One region of the Agrobacterium sp. 6Ca8 genome, then DNA from elsewhere that is predicted to be linked to it. Evidence: predicted binding sites of a transcription regulator. Region 1 holds the regulator's gene; the other holds the start of a gene.
The links. Region 1 encodes LexA, which represses DNA repair genes until DNA is damaged. Its sites were predicted from a motif close to TGTTCNNNNTGTGTTCNG; they were not measured.
Positions count from the first base shown of each region.

Region 2: a site for LexA is predicted at 1,511-1,528, ahead of uvrA (excinuclease ABC subunit UvrA). Genes of this name have one in related genera too.

Region 1 is NZ_AP026433.1:1,075,506-1,079,561, forward strand. It holds gene ACZ5A6_RS05355 (glutathione S-transferase family protein) at 1-567, opposite strand, end outside; gene lexA (transcriptional repressor LexA) at 1,007-1,729, opposite strand; partial or broken gene ACZ5A6_RS05365 (VOC family protein) at 1,940-2,821, shown strand; gene kdsA (3-deoxy-8-phosphooctulonate synthase) at 2,821-3,666, shown strand; gene eno (phosphopyruvate hydratase) at 3,814-4,056, shown strand, end outside.
Region 2 is NZ_AP026433.1:1,183,009-1,187,064, forward strand. It holds gene ACZ5A6_RS05900 (HPP family protein) at 1-754, shown strand, start outside; gene ACZ5A6_RS05905 (single-stranded DNA-binding protein) at 821-1,396, opposite strand; gene uvrA (excinuclease ABC subunit UvrA) at 1,662-4,056, shown strand, end outside.

The DNA.
Region 1 (4,056 bases):
AGGCAGGGTGAGCAGCCGGTCGCAATAGGCTTTCGCTGCTGGCGAAAGATCCGCACTGCCATAGGTCTGGAAACGGAATGCAACCGGGCAGAAGAAAGCATCGACCGCCGTGAACTTTTGACCGGCAAGATATGGCCCGCCGAATTTTGTGAGACCCTCGCTCCACAACGCATCGATCCGCTTTATATCGGCTTTAAGCCCGGCATCGCCGCCCCTGGGTTTGACCCGAATGCCCACCGACATGGGATAGAGATTGCGCAGCGAGGAAAAGCCGGCATGCATCTCACTTGCGGCCGAACGCGACCAGGCCCTGGCATGCTTGTCGCTTGCCCAGACACCCTGGTGTCTTTCAGCAAGATATTCGACGATCGAAAGCGTTTCCCAAACCGTCATACCCTCATCGACCAGGCAGGGCACCTTGCCCGTCGGCGAAAAGGAGGAGAAGGAGACGCCTTCGCCGAACGGAATGAGCTTTTCATCAAAGGCGATACCGAGCGTGCGCATCAATACCCACGGCCGTAGCGACCATGAAGAATAGTTCTTGTTGGCTATATAAAGATCGTACATGGCGTATCTCCCGGATATGACGCGTATTTCTACACCTGCCAAGCGTTCACGGAATATCGAAAATTATCCATGGCTCCCATAAACGCCGTTGATGAATGGTGATGTGGGGTCGCCGAGAGCGCGCCTTGCGATAAGTCACCCTTTGGTGACGACTAAAACTGACTGCGCAACACGACAGAACAACGTCGCTAAAAAACAGCGGATGTGATCGCTTCGACAATTACAGCGAGCAGCCCATTCGCTACCACGCCTGTAGCGAAACCGAAGCATCTTTATGGAGCAGGAACTCAGTTTAGAAAGGGCAACGCGCATAGGCTGAATGGCGCATATGTTCGTGCACCCGCAAAAGCACGCCACGTTTGGAAACAGCCAAACCCGATATAGGCGCCATCTTCACGATGACGCCTATCGTAAAGCGAATACGTTCGGTTCGATAAGATCAATGGTAGCGGCGGATCAGCCCAACCAGCTTGCCCTGAATTTTCACCCGGTCGGGCCCGAAGATACGGGTCTCATAGGCTGGGTTTGCCGCCTCGAGCGCAATGGAGGCTCCCTTGCGGCGGAAGCGCTTCAGCGTGGCTTCTTCGTCATCCACCAGAGCCACAACGATATCCCCGGGATTGGCAGTGTTGCCGTTGCGGATGATGACTGTGTCGCCGTCGAAAATGCCGGCCTCGATCATCGAATCACCCTTGACCTCAAGCGCGTAATGTTCGCCCGTGCCAAGCATGTCTACTGGCACTGCCACATCATGGGTGTTGTTCTGTATGGCGGAAATCGGCACGCCCGCAGCGATGCGGCCCATGACCGGCACGGTGACAGCCCCGCCCAGATCATTGGCCGGCGTCTTGGGGGCAGGGGCCGGTTCCGGCGTCTTGGGCTTGCCAAGGCTGCCTTCGATAACGCTTGGCGAAAAGCCGCGCTGCGGCCTTGCACCCGGCGTATAAGCCTCGGGCAGCTTGATGACTTCCAGCGCCCGAGCTCTATTCGGTAGCCGACGAATGAACCCGCGCTCTTCGAGAGCGGTTATCAGGCGGTGGATGCCGGATTTCGAAGCAAGATCGAGTGCGTCCTTCATTTCATCGAAGGAGGGCGGCACGCCGGACTCTTTCATTCGTTCATGAATGAAGAGAAGCAATTCCTGCTGTTTGCGCGTGAGCATGAGGAAAACACCCTTTAGAATCGTAGTGGAAGTCGCGAAACAAATACAGAACGAACACTATATGTTCCATATGTGTTCTGCAATCCCCTAAAATTTCGTGAAGGTGCCATCTGTTGCTGTGATGATTTGCCTCATAGCACGCAATTGTGCTTTTGTGCGGTCGAAACCGTCCCGGCATGCTCCGGGCGGAAGGCCAGCAGGATACATGTCATGACGAAACCCTATAGCGTTGACCATCTCGTTTTGCCCGTGGAAGTCATAGGCGTCTCCGTGAAGCGCCTCGTCAGTCTTGGCTTTACGGTTGCGCCGGAGGCTCTGCATCCTTTCGGCACCCAAAATGCCTGCGTATTTTTCGCCGATGGCACCTATCTGGAGCCGCTCGCAATTGCTGATCCGGCTAAATATAATGCCTCAATAGAGAGGGGTGATGTGTTCACCGGCAGGGATGTGGCCTTCCGGCAACGGGACGGGCAGGAGGGTTTTTCGGCTCTTGTCGCCAGGACTGAAGACGCCTTGGTTGACCATGAGCGGTTTCGGGCAGCCGGCCTTTCGGCGGGCGATGTTTTCGAGTTTTCGCGGCCTGTTCGGATGCCGGATGGCTCGCAAGGCGAGGCGGCGTTCCGGCTTGCTTTTGCGGCAAGCGGGGCGGCCGCGGATTTCTTTTTGTTCAGTTGTCAACGGCTTTAAGCCCTTCCGGGCGATCGCACCATGCTGGAGCGCCACGCCAATGGTGTCACCGGCCTCAGTGAAATCGTCCTGTTTTCCGGCGGCAATATGGAGGTGGCGGGCCTGATCGAGACAGTGTTTGCCTGTGAAGACAAAAGGTCTCCGGGCGGTGATATGGTTTTTGCGACCGGCAATGCCAGCATCAGATTGACCGGAAAACCGCCTTTCGGCGGGCAGGCCCTGAATGCTCAGGACGGCAACGAAGGAGGATTGCGCGGCGCGGGCATCGTCTTTTCGTCACACGATCTTGCCGTGACAGAGGCGGTGCTTGCTGCTAATGGCGTGTCCTGCGCAAAAGCGGACGGCCGTCTGGTGGTGCCCGCGGCACCCGGTCAGGGCGTTGCCTTCGCCTTCGAGGAAAAATGATGAGCGTTACGAACAATCTTAAAGTCACTGCCGGCGACGGCGCCAGCAAGGTTTCCTTCTCGAATACCGAGCGGTTTTCGCTGATTGCCGGTCCGTGCCAGATGGAAAGCCGCGAACATGCCTTCATGATCGCTGGCGTCCTGAAGGAGCTTTGCGACAAGCTGGGAATAGGGCTTGTCTACAAGTCCTCTTTCGACAAGGCGAACCGCACTTCGCTTTCCGGAAAACGCGGCATCGGCCTGGATAACGCGATGCAGGTTTTTGCCGATCTCAAGAAGGAATTCGGTTTTCCTGTTCTGACCGACATCCACACGGAAGAGCAATGCGCCGTCGTTTCCGAGGTGGTGGACGTGCTGCAGATTCCGGCGTTCCTCAGCCGCCAGACCGATCTTCTCGTTGCTGCCGCCAAGACCGGCCGCGTCATCAACGTCAAGAAAGGCCAGTTTCTGGCGCCCTGGGACATGAAGAACGTGCTTGCCAAGCTTAATGAGAGCGGCAATCCTAATGTGATGTTGTGCGAGCGCGGCGCGTCCTTCGGTTACAACACGCTGGTTTCCGACATGCGCTCGTTGCCGATCATGGCAGCGCTCGGCGCACCTGTCGTGTTCGATGCCACCCATTCGGTGCAGCAACCGGGCGGGCAGGGCGGTTCCACCGGCGGACAGCGCGAATTCGTCGAGACTTTGGCGCGTGCGGCCGTTGCGGTTGGCGTGGCTGGTCTCTTCATCGAGACCCATGAGGATCCGGACAATGCGCCGTCAGACGGCCCTAACATGGTCCACCTGAAGGACATGCCGAAACTGCTCGAAAAGCTTCTGGCTTTCGACGCGATTACGAAAGCCTGATCGGCTGACCGTTACAGCGGGCACTTTTGTGCCAATCGATTTTAATGGCGGGCGGGCTGTTTCCGCCGTCCGCCGTCATTGTAATTTCTTCGCCATCGTCTAAGACAGGCGACGGAAAATATCTGTTCCATTCCCAAGGGAGAGACCATGACTGCCATTACCGATATCATCGCGCGCGAAATTCTCGACAGCCGCGGCAATCCGACCGTTGAAGTCGACGTTTATCTCGAAGACGGCTCCATGGGCCGTGCCGCCGTTCCCTCCGGCGCCTCCACCGGCGCGCATGAGGCGGTTGAGCTGCGCGATGGCGGCAAGCGTTATCTCGGCAAGGGCGTGGAAAAGGCGGTCGAAGCCGTCAATACGGAAATCTTCGACGCGATTGGCGGTTTC
Region 2 (4,056 bases), 110 kb from region 1:
CGGTCCCGCCGTGCATAGTCTCGGCTATGGCTTTATTCTCTGGCCGGTCGCCGGAAACTCGCTCATCCTTCTCATCCTCGCGCTCGTTTATAACAATGCCACCGGCCGCGCCTATCCGCACGGCCTGAGGTTGGGAAAGGCCAGCCACGGCACGGCAGACCCGACGCCGATACAGAAAATCGGCTTTTCCTCAGCCGATCTGGACGAGGTGCTGAAGGAATATGACGAGGTTCTCGATATTGATCGCGATGTGCTGGAGATGATTTTGCGCAAGACGGAATTGCGCTCCTGGCGCCGCCGCGCCCTCCACCTCGATTGCGCCAGCGTCATGTCGCGCGATGTGGTCGGCGTCGCCCCGGATGATAGCCTGCGCCACGCCCATTCACTGATGCGCAAACGCCATTTCAAGGCTCTGCCCGTGACCAACGACAGGGCCGAAATCGTCGGCATCGTCACTCAGACGGATTTTCTTGAAAAGGCTAGCTGGAGAAACGGCCGCCCTTCCATCGGTTTCCTGCAGCGCCTGCGCCTTATCCTCTCAGGCGAAAGCGCACCTAACGATACCGTCAAGGATATCATGACATCGCCTGTTAGAACCGTGCAGCCGGAAACGGCGATCGAGGAAGCAATCATCCGCTTTGCGGAGGAAGGCCTGCATTACCTGCCGGTGATCGACGCCAACGGCAAGATGGTGGGTATTCTTTCGCAGTCCGATGTCATGGTTGCGATGCTGGCGGACAAAGCCGCGGCGTAGGTCGTCGCGACCTTGAAGCGGGCAACCGTTTTCGACCGGCCCCCGCCCCGTCAATCAGGGTCCCGATCAGAACGGGATATCGTCGTCCATGTCACTGGAGAAGCCGCCGGAAGGCTGGCTGCCGCCACGAGAGGCACCGCCGCGGGCCGCCGGCTGCTGGTCGTAACCGCCACCGTAGTTACCGCCGCCGCTGCCATAATCTCCACCGCCGATGTCGCCACCGCTGCGGCTGCCGCCGCCACCTTCGCCGCGACCGTCGAGCATCGTCAGCGTGGAGTTGAAGCCCTGCAGTACCACTTCGGTGGAGTAACGGTCGTTACCGGTCTGGTCCTGCCACTTGCGCGTCTGCAGCTGGCCTTCAATATAGAGCTTGGCGCCCTTTTTCACATATTGTTCGACAACCTTGCACAGGCCTTCGTTGAAAACGACGACCGTGTGCCATTCAGTCTTTTCCTTGCGCTCGCCGCTGTTGCGGTCCCGCCAGGTCTCCGAGGTGGCGATACGCAGATTGGCGATCGGACGGCCGTCCTGCGTCCGGCGAATTTCGGGATCGGCGCCAACGTTCCCAATCAGAATTACCTTGTTTACGCTACCAGCCATCTCGTCATCCTGTCCGCCAGCCATCGTGACCGGCAATTGCATTTCAAAAAATCCCGCACACAATAACCATCGCCGCCCGCAAAGGGCACCGCAACGGGGAACAATCCACAGCGAATAATCCTGACTTTTTCAGAGAGTATATTCGCACTTGCAATTTGTTCCTTTTTTGTTCTATTAAATCACGAAATTCGAGTCAAGTGAGCCGAAAAGCCATCGATCGATAGGGAATAAACCTCGACACGTCCGGTTGCGTCACTACATAAGGACGCTCCGCCATCAGGCCTGTTAATTTTGTCCGAGCTTTATCATGAGTGAACTGAAGACGATTTCCATCCGTGGTGCCCGTGAGCATAACCTCAAGGGTATCGATCTGGATCTACCGCGCAACAAGCTGATCGTCATGACCGGGCTCTCCGGCTCGGGCAAGTCGTCGCTCGCCTTCGACACAATCTATGCCGAGGGCCAGCGCCGTTATGTCGAGAGCCTCTCGGCCTATGCGCGCCAGTTCCTCGAAATGATGCAGAAGCCGGATGTAGACCGCATCGAGGGGCTTTCTCCGGCGATTTCCATCGAGCAGAAAACCACCTCGAAGAACCCGCGCTCTACGGTCGGCACGGTCACGGAAATCTACGACTATATGCGCCTGCTGTTTGCGCGTGTCGGTGTGCCCTACTCGCCGGCGACGGGCCTGCCGATCGAGAGCCAGACGGTCAGCCAGATGGTCGACCGTATCCTTGCCTTCGAGGAAGGCACGCGCCTTTATATTCTCGCGCCGATCGTGCGCGGCCGCAAAGGCGAATATAAAAAGGAACTCGCCGAACTGATGAAGAAGGGCTTCCAGCGCGTCAAGGTGGATGGCCAGTTCTACGAGATCGCTGACGTTCCCGTCCTCGACAAGAAGTACAAACACGATGTCGATGTGGTGGTGGACCGCGCCGTCGTGCGCCCGGACATGGCAGCACGCCTTGCCGACAGTCTCGAGACCTGCCTCAAGCTCGCCGACGGGTTGGCAGTGGCCGAATTTGCCGACAAGCCCCTGCCGCCGGAAGAAACCTCGGCTGGCGGCTCCGCAAACAAATCGCTCAATGAGACCCACGAGCGTATGCTGTTTTCGGAAAAATTCGCCTGCCCGGTCTCCGGCTTCACCATCCCGGAAATCGAGCCCCGGCTTTTCTCCTTCAACAATCCCTTCGGCGCCTGCCCCACCTGTGACGGTCTCGGCTCGCAGCAGAAGGTGGACGAAAACCTGATCGTGCCAGAACCTGCACGCACCCTGCGGGATGGCGCGATCGCCCCCTGGGCCAAGTCGTCTTCCCCCTATTACAACCAGACGCTGGAGGCGCTGGGCAAGGCCTTCGGTTTCAAGCTGTCGAGCAAATGGACGGACCTTTCGAAAGAGGCGCAGCACGCCATTCTCCAGGGCACTGACGACAAGATCGAGTTCAACTATCAGGACGGTGCGCGCTCCTACAAGACGGTGAAGAATTTCGAAGGCATCGTTCCCAATCTGGAGCGTCGCTGGAAAGAAACCGACAGCGCCTGGGCGCGCGAGGAAATCGAGCGTTATATGTCGGCGGCCCCCTGCCCGGCCTGCGCCGGCTATCGCCTGAAGCCGGAAGCGCTCGCCGTCAAGATCAACAGAATGCACATCGGCGAAGTCACCCAGATGTCGATCCGTATGGCACGCGACTGGTTCGAGACGCTGCCGGAAAATCTGAACGCCAAACAGAACGAGATCGCGGTTCGCATCCTCAAGGAAATCCGCGAACGTCTGCGATTCCTCAACGATGTCGGGCTGGATTATCTCAGCCTGTCACGCAACTCCGGCACGCTTTCCGGCGGAGAAAGCCAGCGCATCCGGCTTGCTTCGCAAATCGGCTCCGGCCTCACGGGCGTTCTCTATGTTCTGGACGAGCCCTCCATCGGCCTGCACCAGCGCGACAATGCCCGTCTGCTCGATACGCTGAAACATCTGCGTGATATCGGCAATACGGTGATCGTGGTCGAACACGACGAGGATGCCATTCTGACGGCGGATTACGTTGTCGATATCGGCCCTGCCGCCGGCATTCACGGCGGTCAGGTCATCGCCGAAGGCACGCCGCAGGAGGTTATGGCCAATCCGAAATCGCTGACCGGAAAATATCTATCCGGCGAACTCGGCGTCGCCGTGCCGGCAGAACGCCGCAAGCCGAAGAAGGGCCGCGAAATCAAGGTTTTTGGCGCACGCGGCAACAACCTGAAGAATGTGACTGCGGCCGTTCCCCTTGGCGTTTTCACCGCCGTTACCGGCGTGTCGGGTGGTGGCAAATCCACCTTCCTGATCGAGACGCTCTATAAGTCGGCAGCACGCCGGGTGATGGGCGCGCGCGAAATTCCGGCCGAGCATGACCGCATCGATGGTTTCGAATTCATCGACAAGGTGATCGATATCGACCAGTCGCCAATCGGCCGCACGCCACGATCAAACCCCGCCACCTACACCGGCGCATTCACGCCGATCCGTGACTGGTTCGCCGGTCTGCCGGAGGCGAAGGCGCGCGGTTATGCACCTGGCCGTTTCTCCTTCAACGTCAAGGGCGGCCGCTGTGAAGCCTGCCAGGGCGACGGCGTCATCAAGATCGAGATGCACTTCCTGCCTGATGTCTATGTCACCTGCGACGTCTGCCACGGCAAGCGTTATAATCGCGAGACACTGGATG